DNA from 3 places in the Pseudoalteromonas sp. OANN1 genome. Region 1 is predicted to be linked to each of the others. Evidence: predicted binding sites of a transcription regulator. Region 1 holds the regulator's gene; each other region holds the start of a gene.
What was found. The regulator MetJ, encoded in region 1, represses methionine synthesis genes. The targets are predictions, from matches to a motif close to TAGACGTCTAGACGTCTA.

Region 1 (5,725 bases):
TACGGTAACCGACTTGAGCATTGACGGCGCTGCAAATAGTCGCTTGTTGGTCGTTTAGGCGCGGCTTTTCGCCTAGCTGTAATTCGTTTTGCGACCAATCACTATCATGCTCAATAGATTGTGAGATAAGCGCTTTTTCTTCCAATGCTTTAATTGTTTGGCTAGCAAATCCGAGTGCTTTGAGTTCGCTTAATTTTATTGCACCACCTTCGTACAATTGAGAAAGCAGTGCTTGTTGCTTTTTGGCTCGCAGTGTTGGTAGCTTTTGCCCTTTTTCCGTTAATCTGACGATAGGGATCTGAGTTTTGTCTGGGCTTCCACCATCTCTAAGTACCGCCGGTAGTGCTGTGAATAAGGTATCGCCAATTGGATGACAGTAATACTGAGAGACAAAGTGTAAGAAGCTAAGTTGTGCTTGATTAAAGACTGGGTGCTCGTCCAACACCTCAATAATTTGCTTGAGCTTATCTTTTGGTACATCGGTGTCGTCTTTTTTAGCAAGCGCTATCGCAGTGCAGCGACGGTTGGCAAAATTGACGATGACTCTCATTCCTGCTTCAACTTGCATGGTTGGTGCTAGCAAATAGTCGAATGTTCGGTGCAGTGGCAGCTTTAAAGCTACTTCAAGAATGAGCATGTATTACAATTCCATAAAGTGAGCGCAGTGACGAAGTATATACCTAAGGTGGTACGAATTGAAAACGTACTCTACGACGGCGATAAAAAACTCTGAAATATTGCTTGTAGATTGTTCAGTTAGGCACTAAAATACGCGTCCACATTTTTGTATAACTACGTATGGTGCCAGACTTCGGGTTTGGAGAGCGATACGGCCTTAACTAGAGGTTGCTATGAAAGAAGGTATTCACCCTAATTACGAGACGATCACTGCATCGTGCTCTTGCGGTAACAAGTTCGAAACTCGTTCAACGCTATGTAAAGATATTCACCTAGACGTATGTTCTGCGTGTCACCCGTTCTACACTGGTAAGCAGAAGATCCTTGACACAGGTGGCCGTGTAGATCGCTTTAACAAGCGTTTCGGTGCACTTAGCAGCAAGAAGTAATCTTGTTGGTCTAGTCGAAAAAAGCACCTTAGGGTGCTTTTTTTGTGCCGGTTTGAAAATACCTTCCCGATTGATACATCCTATTCTGCATCAACAGACAAACCGTCAGTCATCACGCCTTCATTGTGTCTTTTATTCTTCTTAAATAGAAAACTTGCCAGTTTGGCAGCAAAACTTTACTGATCTCTTGGGTAGAGTAAAAACTCTATTTAGTAGATAAATACTGAACATTTACGAGCTTAAGTTGTGAAAATAATCAAAGCTCATATAGTAAATAGTATCAGTTATGAGCACTTTATATAAACTAAAATCAGTATATTGCGATTAAATGCGGGTATCTTGACGTTAAAATTAGTTAAGTTGCAAATTTCTTATTGTTTTTATAATTAGTGTGCATCTGTGCTAATTTTCTGCATTTTGTGCTGGTTTTTGCGTCTTGTTTTTTAAGTTTTAGTCACATTATTTGTGAAATATTTCTTAAAATTGAGCTTATCTTCTCGGAAAAGTATAGAAAATACCGTGCTAGTGGATAGACCTGATTTTACTTGAATAATGAGCAAAACTCGGTATTGTGTGAATACGGTCGATTAACTATATGTCCTATTGACATACCGCGACAGCAAAGCACAAACGCTTGTTGAGTGGTTGAATGTCGTCGCTCATATAGTTAATCGCACTGTGTGTTGCTGTAACCAGCATGATAGGTTGCCAACATTCAGAATGCGAACGTTTACCACACTCTCACATTAACTTCGTAGGAAAATATCGCGCCATGACAGATTTTCGTCAACAAGCTCTAGATTATCACGAGAAGCCCGTTCCAGGTAAAATCAGTGTTGAACTCACTAAACCTGCCGAGACCGTAAAAGACTTAGCACTTGCATATAGCCCAGGTGTTGCAGAGCCAGTACGTGAAATCGCGGCTGATCCGGCGAATGCATACCGTTATACGGGTAAAGGAAATATGGTTGCGGTGATCAGTAATGGTACGGCAATTCTTGGCTTGGGTAATTTAGGTCCTTTGGCGTCAAAGCCTGTTATGGAAGGTAAGGCGCTATTATTTAAGCGTTTTGCGGGTCTTGATTCAATCGATATCGAAGTTAAGCACAACACCACCGAAGACTTCATCAATACGGTGGCAAATATCGCAGACACATTTGGCGGTATTAACCTTGAAGATATTAAAGCGCCAGAGTGCTTTGAAATTGAGCGCGCGCTAATCGAACGTTGTGACGTTCCTGTATTCCATGATGATCAGCACGGCACCGCAATTGTAACCGCTGCGGGTATGCTGAATGCGTTGGAAATCCAAGGTAAAGATATTCATGATGCGATTATTGTGTGTCTTGGTGCGGGTGCAGCTGCTATTGCTTGTATGGAATTATTGATCAAGTGTGGTGCTCAACGAGAACACATCTATATGCTGGACAGAAAAGGCGTGATCCATACTCGTCGTGATGACCTAAATGAATATAAAGAGTTGTTTGCAAACAACACGGATAAGCGTACGTTACAAGACGTGATTGCGGATGCGGACGTATTTGTTGGTGTTTCTGGTCCAGACTTACTTTCTGCTGAAGATCTAAAGTTAATGGCTGACAAGCCAGTGGTATTCGCTTGTTCTAACCCAGATCCAGAGATCAGTCCTGAAGTTGCACACGGTGCACGTAATGATTTGATCATGGCGACTGGTCGCTCAGATTATCCAAACCAAGTAAATAACGTGCTGTGTTTCCCGTTTATCTTCCGTGGTGCGCTTGATGTACGTGCAACTGCTATCAATGACGAGATGAAGATTGCAGCAGTTGAAGCAATTAGAACGATTGCGAAAGAACCTGTGCCAGCTGAAGTGTTAAAAGCGGCTGATGTGGATAGTCTTGAGTTTGGTCCTGAGTACATTATTCCAAAACCAATGGATCCGCGTTTGTTACCTCGTATCGCAAAAGCAGTAGCGGTAGCTGCAATTGAATCAGGCGTGGCACAAATCGATATGCCAGCTGGATATATGGAATAATACCATTGGTATTATCCAAATAAAAAAGCCTCGATTGAGGCTTTTTTTGTGTCTGTATGTCCACAGAGAAAGAGTAGTTATCACTCTTCGTTTATTTCTGGGATCTCCAAACCGCGCTCTTCCATTATTTGTCTTACTTCTAATGGAATACGCTCTGGATTATCTTTTCTCAAGTCTTCATCGCTCGGCAGTGGCTGACCTGTGAAGGCATGTAGAAACGCCTCACATAAAAGCTCACTGTTCGTGGCATGACGTAAATTATTCACTTGGCGACGTGTACGCTCATCAGTTAGCACTTTGAGTACATTCAGAGGTATGCTCACCGTGATCTTTTTTACTTGCTCTGCTTTCTTACCGTGTTCTGCATATGGGTGAATATACTCACCGTTCCATTTTGCCATAATTGTGTACTTGCCTCAGTTACATCAATGCCAATATGACTGGGTTCTGGTCTACATTATTCACCAACCGCATGAATATAGGGATAACCTTACGAATTAAAGATAAATCCCAAACTCAAATAGATGAATAAACTAATCCGCCATAGCGAGATAGAAGAATCTCTGCCATAGTTTTCAATAACTCAGTCGTATTAGCAACGCCTAGAGTGGCGAAATTTTATCGGTTTAAAAAAGATAGTCAAATACTAGTTATTTAGCCATTTAGCAGTATAAATGTTTTGACTTCTAGTTTCTGTTGCTCTAACCTTTTAGACGTCTAAACATCCAACTATCTAGGTGACCTTATGAGTCAAGTTAATAAATCGACGGTTGCAGTGCGTCACGGTATAGAAGCTGATAAAGCACATGGGGCAGTAGTGCCACCGCTTTACCTTTCTACCACCTATTCTTTTGCCGATTTTGATACCAAACGCGACTACGATTATGGCCGCAGTGGTAACTTTAATCGTGATGTGCTTGCACAGGCACTGACTGAACTTGAAGGTGGTGCTCGTGGCATTATTACCGCCACTGGCATGGCTGCTGTTCACCTAGTAACTCAGCTACTTAACCATGACGATACGCTGGTTATTCCACATGACTGTTACGGTGGTAGCTATCGCTTGTTTACATCGCTTGCTAAGCGTGGACTGCTCAAATTAGCCGTGTTGGATCTCACGCAACCTGAAAGTCTTGCACAGCTGCAGCAGATCAAACCTAAATTAGTTTGGATTGAAACACCAAGTAACCCAATATTAAGGCTCACGGATATAGAAACTGTCGTAAATGCAGCACACGCTGTGGGGGCTTTGGTCGCCGCCGACAACACCTTCTTGTCTCCTGCACTACAAAACCCCATTACCTTTGGCGTGGATGTAGTCGTGCATTCAACTACTAAATATATCAATGGTCATTCTGATGTCGTGGGGGGCGCGGTGATCGCGCGTACACAGGAGTTGGGTGATGAGTTAGCTTGGTGGGCAAATAATATCGGTATTACCGGCGCACCTTTTGATAGTTATCTTACTTTACGTGGACTGCGCACCTTAAACGTGCGTTTACGCCAGCATCAAGAAAATGCTCAGCTGATTGCGGAGTATTTAGAAAAGTCGCCGTATGTTAGCCAAGTTTATTACCCAGGCCTTGAGTCGCATCCTCAACACGAACTTGCGAAAAAACAACAGCTCGGTTTTGGTGGTATGGTGAGCTTTGATATCAAAGGCGAACTGCAAACATCAGCGAAGTTTTTAACGTCTCTAACGCACTTCTCATTGGCAGAATCTCTAGGTGGGGTTGAGAGTCTTATTTGCCATCCAGCGACGATGACACACGCAGGTATGGATCCGCAAGCACGTTTAGAAGCGGGAGTGGGCGACACGTTAATTCGTATTTCTGTGGGCATTGAAGATGCACAGGATCTCATTGCAGATCTGGAATCGGGATTTGCATGTATTGATGAAAGTCAGGCGAGTGATGATGCTAAGTCATTCAAGTTAACGCCTGCACATACAGTAGCGTTGTGGTGAGTAAATGGCAAAAGTAGTACATAAGTTTGGTGGTTCGAGTTTAAGCTCGCCAGAGCGTTATCAGGCGGTTGCCAAGATAGTGTTAGAGCAATGTCAACTAGGTGACAGTGTTGTGGTTTCTGCTGCAGGAAAAACAACGAATACCCTAGTGAAGTTATGGCAAAGCTTTGAGCAGCAAGATGTTCGTGCATTCAACGATGTTTTATTACAAGTTGAAAATCATCAACGAGAATTAATTGATGCCCTGTTTGTAGGTGAACAACACAGTGTGTTACTCAAACAGCTTGTCAATGAGCTGCAAGCAATCGCTTTGGGAAGAGAAGAACAACATCTTCACTACGCGAGTTTACTTGCACATGGAGAGCTATGGTCGGCTCGTATATTAGCAAACTGCCTAAGTTCTCAAGGCATTGAAGCCAAAGCTATCGACGCTCGTACGTTATTTGTACAACAAGATGGAGTGTTACTACATGCCCATAACAAAGAAGCGTGTTATCGCACAATTGATGAACACGCTATCTATATCGTTACCGGTTTTATTGCCGCAAATGCACAAGGTGAAACGGTGACTTTAGGTCGAAATGGCAGTGACTATAGCGCGACTTTGTTGGCAAGTTATCTTGATGCCGCTCAAGTATCAATTTGGACGGATACAACTGGCGTATTCAGTACGGATCC
Region 2 (5,725 bases), on a different contig from region 1:
AACTAGATTGTGGCCAGTTTGATGATTGGCGGCTTGCTTATGATATGGGTAATAAAATGTGTCAATCCCTACATCAAAATATGAAAGGCTTTAGTAATAGCTTAAAGCCTGATATGACAGTGTATCCACGCTTCGAAGGACCTTTTGAATTCAAAGGAGAGCGCCATCACCAAGAATATGAGGCCGGTATGGGCGTGACTTTAGCATGTTATTTATGTGAGACTGTTACGGTTAACTAGGGCCTGTTAATACCAGAAGGGGCGGAAGCCCCTTTGTTGTAGATATTAAGCCGCGTTGGAGCAAGCTAAGATTTGTTCCAGTTGTGCAACTTTTTGAGAAAGAGGCACGGTATCGAGATTAGCGTCTTCTTGGCATTGAGTGAGTACATATTGTGCCGTGGTAACAATATTTCGAATACGCGGCTTTTTGGGCAGCGTTTTGATATTAAGATAGCGTTCAAGAGTACGCACTCGTAAGCGACCATCATCGATATTCACTTTCCATACTTTGCTTTCTTCCGCTAATTCGACACGAGTTTTGCCACTATTTTGCTCCCAAAGTGCCAAAGTGAGCGTCATCACCTCAACCATCAATAGTCTTGCGGCTTGTTCGTCAATGCTCGTATGTTTACTGTGCAATCCATGAGTGCCGGTGCGGGTGGTATAGCGAATAAAGCAGTAAGTAACCAGCACACCTGCTAAAAATGCGATAAGCCCGATGAATATATGAGACACAATATTTGTCTCTGCTTGTTGCTCAGGTGCGGCCAAGACATTAGCGCTTTGGAGGCGAAATTGATAAAGGTTCTCACTTTGTATACGACTACTTTTAAGCATGTCATTATAACGCTGTGCAGTCTCTACCGCTTCTTTATAAGCGTGTGTTTGTAGTTGGGACTGCAATAAGGCAATGTAAAATAACTCCGTAAGCTGACTATTTTGCTGATTATGTGCTTCAAGCCCCTGTTTAAGTAACGTTTGTGCTGTTAGGTTATCGCCCTCAAGCTGCTTGAGTTTGGCTTCAATAAGCAGTGCTCGCTGATCAACTTTACCGTGTTGAATTAGTTGCCGAGTGCGTTTGAATGAAGCGAGTTGCTGTTGTGCCTGAGCGATATGATTTTGAGCAATGGCAATTTCGGCCAATAATAAATAGGCTCGAGACAATTGAGTATAGGCACCGCTTTGTGTCAAAGGTTGAAGTAAATCTTCAATGATTTCAGTTGCTTTGTTGTAGTCGCGCTTTTTGTAAAATACCTCCGCGATGCTTAGCAAGGTGTGATTCGCTTTGACTTGGTCGCCAGCTTGCTGGTGGAGCGCATGGGCTTGACGAAACGAGAGAATGGCATCATCCAACTGATTAATATCCCTCGACACATTCCCTAAATTATTAAGTGTGATCGCTTGCCTCTGCAGGTCATTGGTTGCTTTCGCTATTTGGTAGCTTTCTAAAAATAAAGTAAGGGCGGTATCTAGATCTCCGAGTGCCTGATAAGCATTAGCTAAATCGTTTGCTGATTTACCCAGGAGTTCGTTTTGTTGCAACTTAGCCGCAAGCGTTTGCGCTTCGTGGAAGCTCTTAAGCGCTTGAATATAATTGCGCTGGCGATAACGATTAATACCACTTTGTCTTAACACCTGAAAGCGTTGGAGTGTGGTTAACTTCCATGTTATCAACTCATCCAGTATTTGATTGCTGAGCTTTATGTCACCCACTCGACGATACAAGCTAACAAGCTCAAGGTGTGCATCAAAAGCTTGGGCACCGTTGGGTTCAAGCGTTTCAAGATGTTGCTTACAAGACAAAATTTGGCTTGTGAGGTTAGCATTATTAGCACTTGGGCATTCTGAACCATGCGCCGGTAACACAACGAGCAGTAAAGCTAAAAGCAAAGGCATAAATATTAGTCTAGATACATTGTTTTTACATATTAATATAGTGGTAACAAAAAGTCGTGTCTGCCTTTAACAAATCTCAGGTTGACTATTTTTTGTATTTTGTTGCTGTCTAGCTGCTGTTGTTTAATTTTGCCAGTACGACCAAGTCTCGATTTGTTAATATTGTTAGTTTAATGTGTTTTTGGTTTGGTCTTGTTGCTAATTAAGGCCCAGCTGAAGAAGCTGGAAATCAATCCATAAGGAAATAAAAATGAAGTTAAATACAATGTGGCTAAAGTCACTTAGCGTCGGTTTCACGTTATTTGCACCATTAGTGAGTGCCGCTCCTCAGCTTGATAAAGCCATATTCGAGTACAATGCTGGATTAAACATTCAAGAGGAATTTAATATCTTTGCCGATGGCAACGTGACTGATCCTAATTATCCAAATAGTGACTTGCGTATTCAATTGGATAGTAGCAAAAGCTACGATCAAATTGGCTTTTATGACAAAACTTACACTACATACGGTCAGGCGGTTGCATACAACACATTAGACAGACGTTGGGTTAAATTTAAGGGTAAGGTGCTTTATTTTTCAGGCGAAGACAACGGTAACCAAAAGATAGATACGATTTCTTTTCGCATTGTTAATCCTGCTGGAGAAACATCGGAGTGGGGAGAGATCAGAGTTAGCTTAGACCAAGCGTTTGGTGGTAATTACGATGTGTATCCGAGTGATGACTCGGCACAAACCTTTGCTGGTCAATCTGTTGATGTGTACGTTAAAGATAACGATAGTGGCGTACCGTATTATTATGGTGTTGAGATTTTTAGCTCACCCGCTAACGGTACAGTATCTGTTAACAGTGACTATTCCATTACCTACACACCAAAAGCAGGGTTCATTGGCCAGGATTCGTTCCAATATCGCATTAAGGGTAACAACCTTTATGATATTACAAGCGCGCCAGCGACAGTTTCTATTTCGGTAGCAAATTAACCCCAAACTCAGGCCAATATGCACACATATTAAGTGTGTATATTGGCTATCCTTTTAGCAATAAAAATACTCCAGCCAAAGCAATTAGGCCTCCAAACATCATAGACTTAGTAATCGCTTCTCTGCGCAGTAGCCCAATCGTCATGACCATGAGCGGTGCCGTTGCAAAGATGGTTTGTGCGATAGCGGGATCAGTATGATTAACGGAAATCAACTGTAGCCACAGCCCAATAAAGGTGCCAAAAAACACTGCAACGAATAACCAGTTTTTACCGTCGATTTGTTTAAGTGTGAGTGCTTTAAACAGGCTTTGTGATCGCAAACAAACAACAATAAAGGCCACAAATAGGGTGCCGGAGCCCAAGCGGATAAGTGCCGCCCACAAACTACTAATGCTTTCGTTATTTAGCGCACCTTTGGAAAGTACCATACCCGCAGCTTGGCAAATGGCAGCCGTGAGTGCAAAGCAGACTCCCAAAAGGTAATGTTTTTTGTCTAATACTGGCTGGCTTCTACTTGGCTTAATCGCCAGCATCACGCCAACAGTCGTCACTGCAATGCCGAGCCAAGCGGATGCGCTGAGATAAACACCAAGGAGGACAATGTTTAAGATCCCCGCTATGGCAGGTGCAAGACTTTCAATAACTAAAGTGCGAGCAGGACCTATATTTCTAAGTGCGGCAAAGTAGGCGCTGTCACCAATCGCTATGCCCAGTATCCCACTGGCTATCAGCCAGCCCCAGCTTGAGAGTAAGGTCGGGTACATAGCATCACCTGCGATGAGCAAACACAAGATCATCAAAGCAGAAGCGATGACGCCTTTGCTGACGTTCAACTCAAATGGGCTAAGATGATGGCTAAATCGTTTGTAGAGTATAGTTGAGCCAGCCCATACCCCAGCCGCCGCAATCGCTGCCGCTTCGCCAATACCAATCATAAATACCAAGCTTCTTGTGTTTATTAATATGGTGGCAAGTATACATAAATTGAAATAATCAGTGAGAGGTGAGACATAAAATTATTACCGAAAATGTTTAGACGTCCATACATCTAGAGGTTGAAATTTTCCAGTTTTTGTCCATAATAATGCCATTCGATTAGTCTGGAGCAGCGCATGCCAATCACCGTCACCGACGAACTCCCAGCCATTGCCCAATTGCGTCATGAAAATGTGTTCGTGATGCCACAAAGTCGTGCATCAACGCAAGAGATCCGCCCAATGCGGCTCGCGATATTAAACTTGATGCCGAATAAGGTGGAGACTGAGGTGCAATTTATCCGATTACTGGCAAATACCCCTTTGCAGGTGAACGTTGATTTGTTGCGACTAGACACCCATCGCAGCTCTGAAAACTCAGAGCAACACCTAGATATGTTTTACCGCTATTTTTCGGATGTGAAAGATCAAAACTATGACGCTTTGATCGTCACCGGTGCGCCGCTGGCGCATCTTGAATATGACGATGTGGTGTATTGGCAGGAATTACAGGCGTTTTTTGATTGGGCTGAGCACCATGTTACTTCAACCCTGTTCTCCTGTTGGGCCGCACATGCCGGTTTGTATCACCATTATGGGTTAAAGCGAGCGCTCAAAAATGACAAACTTTGCGGCGTATTTAAACACCACTGCTACTTTGACCACGGGGCGCTCACTCGTGGTTTTGATGATGAGTTTTTGGTGCCACACTCGCGCTATGGCCACATCGACATCGATAAAATTAACGCGTGTAAAGACCTAGTAGTATTAGCGGGCTCTGAAAAAGTGGGCGCTTACTTAATTAAAAATCACTCAGGTAGCCAAGTATATATTACCGGTCATCCTGAATACGACGCCGATACGCTACAAAAAGAATATCTTCGCGATTGTGAAAAAATGGCCAACGCACCGCAGCCTGAGAACTATTTTCCTGAGAATGACACCAGCAAACGTCCATCTAAGACATGGCAAAGCCATGCATTCTTGTTATTCTCAAATTGGTTAAACTACTATGTTTACCAAACCACACCTTATGATATTAACTTAGTTAGCCAAGATGTAAGGACTAACAATTATGCCGAATAATGTAGCCGTAAACGGTGAGCAAATAGCAGAGCAGCTTAAGCAAGCGATGCAGCAACGTATTCTGATCTTAGATGGTGCAATGGGAACCATGATCCAAAAGCACAAATTAGAAGAGCAAGACTATCGCGGTGAGCGCTTTAAAGATTGGCATGTCCTTATCAAAGGCAACAACGATCTGCTAAGTTTGACGCAGCCTGAGATAATCAAACAGATCCATCGCGATTATCTAGCTGCTGGCGCGGATATCATTGAAACCAATACTTTTAATGCTACCACCATCTCGTTGGAAGATTATGACATGGCAAGTCTAAGCCGTGAGATTAATCTTGAATCGGCGAAGCTTGCACGTGCGGTATGTGATGAATTTACCGCCAAAGATCCTAGCAAGCCTCGCTATGTGGCGGGTGTACTTGGTCCAACGTCAAAAACCTGTTCGATTTCTCCAGATGTAAACGACCCAGGCTTTCGCAATATCACTTTTGACAAATTGGTTGCAGCCTATGTTGAATCAACGCTTGCTCTTATCGAGGGCGGTGCTCATCTTATTTTGATTGAGACTATTTTTGATACGCTCAACGCCAAAGCCGCGTCTTACGGTGTAGAAGAAGCGTTCGAGCAAGCGGGCGTCACTCTGCCTGTTATGATCTCGGGCACTATCACCGACGCTTCCGGTCGCACGCTGTCAGGGCAAACCACCGAGGCGTTTTATAACTCCATTCGCCATATTAAGCCAATCTCTATCGGCCTCAACTGCGCGCTAGGCCCAGACTTATTAAGACAATATGT
Region 3 (5,725 bases), on a different contig from region 1:
AAATAGAGTTGATTGAGGGAAACAAAGAAGATCTTTTCTTATTAGCCGATCACCTAATTAAACAAGCTGGTATGCGCTTGGGACTATACTCAAAGGCCGCCAGAGGATATCGAATTGCCGATGATAAACCTCTAAAACCAAATAAGTTTATAGGGTTTGTACCGCTCAAGTCTCAGGTAACGCAAGAACAAGCGCTAATTGCGACAGTCAGTTATGGTATTCAGTTCGTCCAAAAACATGAGCAGTGCTATTTTAATAAACCAAGTCTCAAGACATTAAAACGAGTTATTGATGGAGTTTCGCTTATCCGCCACGCGTTTTGGTTGTTCGATGACATCGTTGATAAAAGCTCGACTGAGAGTATTCGCAATGAGTTAAAATGGTTGTTGTCAGAACTTGCTTGGGTCGAAAATGCAATTCATTTAAAAACCTATACCTCAAAGCGTCATGCTTATTATAAGAAACTTAATCAGTTTCCTGAATTGGCGCAGGTCATTACCGATTTGCAAGATGTTCAGCCGACACCGACAGACATTGAAGATTTATTTCATTGCACTCGTTATAACCGTTTGATCCTTTCACTTACTCGCTGGCTTGTTGATAGAGCGTGGCGTAAAAACTGGGATCAAAAAGCGTTGAGTGCAGCAGAGCTACCGGTCACAGAAATCGCAAGCCAATTATTTGATAAAGACTGGCAAGAGCTGAAAAACTTGCTTCCACAGGATAAATCGCTTTCTGAAAGAGATTATCTACATGTGAGAATAAAGCTAGAAAACACACTACTAAGCGGTAACTGTCTGGGCAAGCTTTACGATAAAGAAGCACGCAAAGCGTTTAGAACGCCTTGGATTGATATCGTTTATGGTATTTATGAGCTAGAAACACTGGCGTATCTATATCAGCTTTGCCAAAGCCAAAACGCAGATGAACTGCAAGAAGTGCAGGCATGGCTCAAGCAAAAATCTGACTTTTTGATAAGTGCTATGGAGCAAAGTCGACAATCTTCCATGCATAGCGAGCCATATTGGTTTTAACCAAATTAAGCGGGGTTTTATCCCGCTTTTTTGTACCACTTCATAACAATCAATACTGCAAATATCAGGCGATGAACTAAACTTGGGTGTATCAATTCTGAGGTAGCCCAATGATCGATATAGACGATAAAGTGCTGAATGATTTGCGCGGCGGATTTAACTTACCTGCTAAGCCTGAAATATTACAAGCCTTACAAAATGAATTATCACAACCTGAGCCTGAGTTATTTACCGTGGCGGATATTATTGCGGCAGATGTTGGTGCATCAGCTGCGGTATTAAAGGTAATTAATTCACCTGCTTATGGTCTTGCCCGTACAATCACAGATATAAAACAAGCAGTGATGTTTTTGGGCGTTACCTGTATTACGCAGCTAGTGACAGGGTATTTACTTAAAAATGCGTTTGAGCAGTCAAAGTGCTGTATTTCACTGCAGCAGTTTTGGGATAACGCTGCGGATATTTCAAAAGCAGCAATGGTGGTTGGACATCATTTAAAGGCATCATTACCGATGGAGAATTTGCAGCTGCTGGGTCTGTTTCACGATGCCGGGATCCCTGCAATGGCTGTAAAATATCCTGACTACGCAGAGGTAATAAAGCAGTCTATAGAGCGGCCTGAGCAAACACTGATTTACTATGAGCAGCAAAAGTATCCAGTGCCTCACACTGTGATAGGCTACTTCCTTGCGACGTCTTGGCACTTACCCAAAGAAATATGCCAGATGATTTTACGCCACCATGACGTTAGCTATCTTGAAGAGCAAAAAAATGCACAACATGTGCAAACCTTTGCGGCACTTAAACTGGCTGAAAACCTCTGTTTTGAAGCAAAACACTTTAGAAGCGCAGCAGATTGGTACCTATTTAAAGATAAGGTGATGATTGAGCTAAATCTACATGAAGATGAGTATCAAAACTTAAAAGATGATGTCGACGAAGTATTTATTGGGTAGGGGATTATTTACGGGCATTAAAAAAGGCGCATTTGGCGCCTTTTTTTGCTTTTTGCAGCAGGGGATTATAGGCCTGCAGCTGCACGTAGTGCGTCAGCTTTATCAGTTGCTTCCCAAGGGAACTCTTCACGACCAAAGTGGCCGTAAGCAGCAGTAGGCTGATAAATTGGACGCTCAAGGTCTAGCATAGTGATTAGACCGTAAGGACGTAAGTCGAAGTGCGCGCGGATAAGTTCGATTAAACGCGACTCATCAAGCTTAGCTGTACCGAAAGTTTCTACGCTGATAGAAGTTGGCTCAGCAACACCGATTGCGTAAGACACTTGGATCTCACACTTGTCAGCAAGGCCAGCTGCAACAATGTTCTTTGCAACGTAACGTGCTGCGTAAGCCGCAGAACGGTCAACTTTTGATGGATCTTTACCAGAGAACGCACCACCACCGTGACGAGCCATACCGCCGTATGTATCTACGATGATTTTACGACCAGTTAGACCACAGTCACCCATAGGACCACCGATAACGAAACGGCCAGTTGGGTTGATGAAGAACTTAGTTGCTTCAGTGATAAGCTCTGCAGGTAATGTAGGCTTAATGATAGTTTCCATCACAGCTTCTACAAGGTCAGCTTGTGATACAGAATCACAGTGCTGGGTAGATAATACGACTGCGTCGATACCTACTGCTTTACCGTTTTCGTACGCGAATGTTACCTGAGACTTAGCGTCTGGACGTAACCAAGGTAGCGTGCCGTCTTTACGAACTTGCGCTTGACGCTGAACTAGACGGTGTGAGTAAGTGATAGGCGCAGGCATAAGTACGTCAGTTTCGTTACACGCGTAACCAAACATTAGACCTTGGTCACCAGCACCTTGTTCTTCTGGACGAGAACGATCAACACCTTGGTTGATATCAGGTGATTGCTTACCAATGGTGTTAAGGATTGCACATGAATCAGCGTCAAAGCCCATGTCTGAATGTGTGTAACCAATTTCACGCACGGTCTTACGAGTTAATTCCTCGATATCAACCCAAGCGCTAGTTGTGATTTCACCACCAACCATAACCATACCGGTTTTAACGTAAGTTTCACACGCAACACGTGCTTTTGGATCTTGCTCAAGGATGGCATCTAGAACCGCATCAGAGATCTGATCGGCGATTTTATCTGGATGGCCCTCAGAAACAGATTCAGAAGTAAATAAATGTTTAGCCATTGTATTTATGCTCACAAATATTGCGCTTCACAAACATCAGGGACAGCGCGAAAAATTAAGGGGCGTATTCTAACCAAAAAACCTAGGCATTGACTAGTTATTTTACGCCTAGACGTCCAAAATTGTGCAAACTTTTTTAATGGTCGGAAAAAGTCCGTCTGTACCCGTTTTTTTATGGCCTTTGCCGTTGCAGTTAGCCATATAAATAAGTAAGAATGGGCTCAAACCCCCGCGAAACACATTTAAAGGTAGGAGAATTCATGCCATCTCGCAAAGAACTTGCTAATGCAATTCGCGTTCTTTCCATGGACGCTGTACAAAAGGCCAAGTCTGGCCACCCAGGAGCCCCTATGGGCATGGCGGACATCGCAGAAGTACTTTGGCGCGATTTTTTAAAGCACAACCCAAGTAATCCTGAGTGGTTCGACAGAGATCGCTTCGTATTATCAAACGGTCACGGCTCGATGTTAATTTATTCATTGTTGCATTTGTCGGGTTATGACTTATCAATTGATGACATCAAAAACTTCCGTCAGCTACACTCAAAAACACCAGGCCACCCAGAATATGGTTACGCACCAGGTATTGAAACTACCACTGGCCCATTAGGTCAGGGTATTACTAATGCGGTAGGTATGGCGATTGCTGAAAAAGCATTGGCTGCACAGTTTAACCGTGAAGATTACGACATCGTTAATCACTATACCTATGCATTCTTAGGTGATGGTTGTTTGATGGAAGGTATCTCACACGAAGCTTGTTCACTAGCGGGTACTCTTGGTCTTGGCAAACTGATTGCGTTCTGGGATGACAACGGTATTTCAATCGACGGTGAAGTTGAAGGTTGGTTTAGCGACGATACACCTAAACGCTTTGAGTCTTATGGTTGGCATGTTATCGCCGGTGTTGATGGCCACGATAGCGATGCGATTAAAGCGGCAATCGAAGCGGCGCAAGCAGAGTCTGACAAGCCAACCCTCATTTGTTGTAAAACGGTTATCGGTTATGGTTCACCAAACAAGTCAGGTAGCCATGATTGTCACGGTGCACCGCTAGGTGATGATGAAATCAAAGCAGCACGTGAATTCCTTGGTTGGGAGCACGGCGCATTTGAAGTACCGGAAGATGTGTACGCGAAATGGGATGCAACAGCACGTGGTCAAAATCAACAAAGTGACTGGTTGATTAAGTTCACTGAATACCAAATGCATTATCCTGAGCTTGCTGCTGAATTTGAGCGTCGCATGAAAGGCGAGCTTCCAGCAAACTGGTCTGAGAAAACAGAAGCCTATATCGCAGAGCTTCAAGCGAATCCTGCAAACCCAGCAACTCGTAAAGCATCACAAAATGCATTGAATGCTTTTGGTCCAATTCTACCTGAGTTTATGGGTGGCTCTGCTGACCTTGCGGGTTCTAACTTAACACTTTGGGATCAATCTAAAGGCTTAACGGCAGAAGATGCTGCGGGTAACTATATTTTCTACGGTGTGCGTGAATTTGGTATGTCTGCCATCATGAACGGTATTGCACTGCACAGAGGCTTTATCCCTTACGGTGCGACATTCCTGATGTTTATGGAATACGCGCGTAATGCCGTACGTATGGCTGCATTGATGAAGCAAAGAAGCATCTTTGTGTATACTCATGATTCAATCGGTCTTGGTGAAGATGGTCCAACACACCAACCAGTAGAACAAATGGCGAACTTACGTACTACGCCAAACCTTGCGAGCTGGCGCCCATGTGACCAAGTTGAGTCAGCAGTTGCTTGGCAGCAAGCTGTTGAACGCGCTGATGGTCCATCTGCACTTGTATTTACCCGTCAAGGTCTTGCACAGCAGCCACGTACCGCTGAGCAAGTAGCAGCGATTAAGCAAGGTGGTTATGTACTATCTTGTGATGGTGAGCCTGAAATCATCCTTATTGCAACCGGTTCTGAAGTGCAACTTGCGGTTGAGTCTGCGGATAAGCTTCGTGCAGAAGGTAAAAAGGTACGTGTTGTGTCTATGCCTTCAACGGACATTTTTGATGCGCAATCTCCAGCATACAAAGAAAGCGTACTACCAAGCTCAGTAACGCGTCGCGTCGCTATCGAAGCGGGTATTGAGGACTTCTGGTACAAATATGTAGGCCTAAATGGTGCTATCGTTGGTATGACAACGTTTGGTGAGTCAGCGCCTGCTGATGAGCTATTCAAGCTATTTGGCTTTACGGTAGAAAACATCGTTGAGAAGGCAAACGCATTGTTTGCATAATCAAAGAAAAGAAACAAAAAACCCATGCCATGCATGGGTTTTTTTATGCTTAGCGGTTTTGCTAAACCACCTAGAGCTTTGAGACTGTTTCCTGCTCAAAGCTCAGGTTCGATAGCTAAACCTTAAACTGTTCTACCGATAAGCGTAATTCTTCGGCGAGTTTAGCAACCTCAGAACTAGAGATTGAGGTTTGGCTCGCGCCTTCAGCCGTCTGCTCTGCGATTGTTACAATCGATTCCAAACGTTCACTAATTTCCTGTGCC

Region 2: a site for MetJ is predicted at 3,905-3,922, ahead of metA (homoserine O-succinyltransferase). Genes of this name have one in related genera too.
Region 3: a site for MetJ is predicted at 3,309-3,326, ahead of metK (methionine adenosyltransferase). Genes of this name have one in related genera too.

Annotation. Positions count from the first base shown of each region.
Region 1 covers NZ_JAMXSE010000012.1:22,703-28,427, forward strand. Annotated here, with positions in the region: gene priA (primosomal protein N') at 1-637, opposite strand, end outside; gene rpmE (50S ribosomal protein L31) at 852-1,067, shown strand; gene NH462_RS11645 (malic enzyme-like NAD(P)-binding protein) at 1,840-3,081, shown strand; gene metJ (met regulon transcriptional regulator MetJ) at 3,162-3,482, opposite strand; gene metB (cystathionine gamma-synthase) at 3,827-5,047, shown strand; gene metL (bifunctional aspartate kinase/homoserine dehydrogenase II) at 5,052-5,725, shown strand, end outside.
Region 2 covers NZ_JAMXSE010000006.1:20,621-26,345, forward strand. Annotated here, with positions in the region: gene NH462_RS07225 (hypothetical protein) at 1-239, shown strand, start outside; gene NH462_RS07230 (tetratricopeptide repeat protein) at 285-1,895, opposite strand; gene NH462_RS07235 (Ig-like domain-containing protein) at 2,146-2,877, shown strand; gene NH462_RS07240 (DMT family transporter) at 2,924-3,814, opposite strand; gene metA (homoserine O-succinyltransferase) at 3,992-4,939, shown strand; gene NH462_RS07250 (homocysteine S-methyltransferase family protein) at 4,929-5,725, shown strand, end outside.
Region 3 covers NZ_JAMXSE010000009.1:31,671-37,395, reverse strand. Annotated here, with positions in the region: gene NH462_RS09825 (CYTH domain-containing protein) at 1-1,034, shown strand, start outside; gene NH462_RS09820 (HDOD domain-containing protein) at 1,145-1,990, shown strand; gene metK (methionine adenosyltransferase) at 2,056-3,207, opposite strand; gene tkt (transketolase) at 3,468-5,462, shown strand; gene NH462_RS09805 (methyl-accepting chemotaxis protein) at 5,578-5,725, opposite strand, start outside.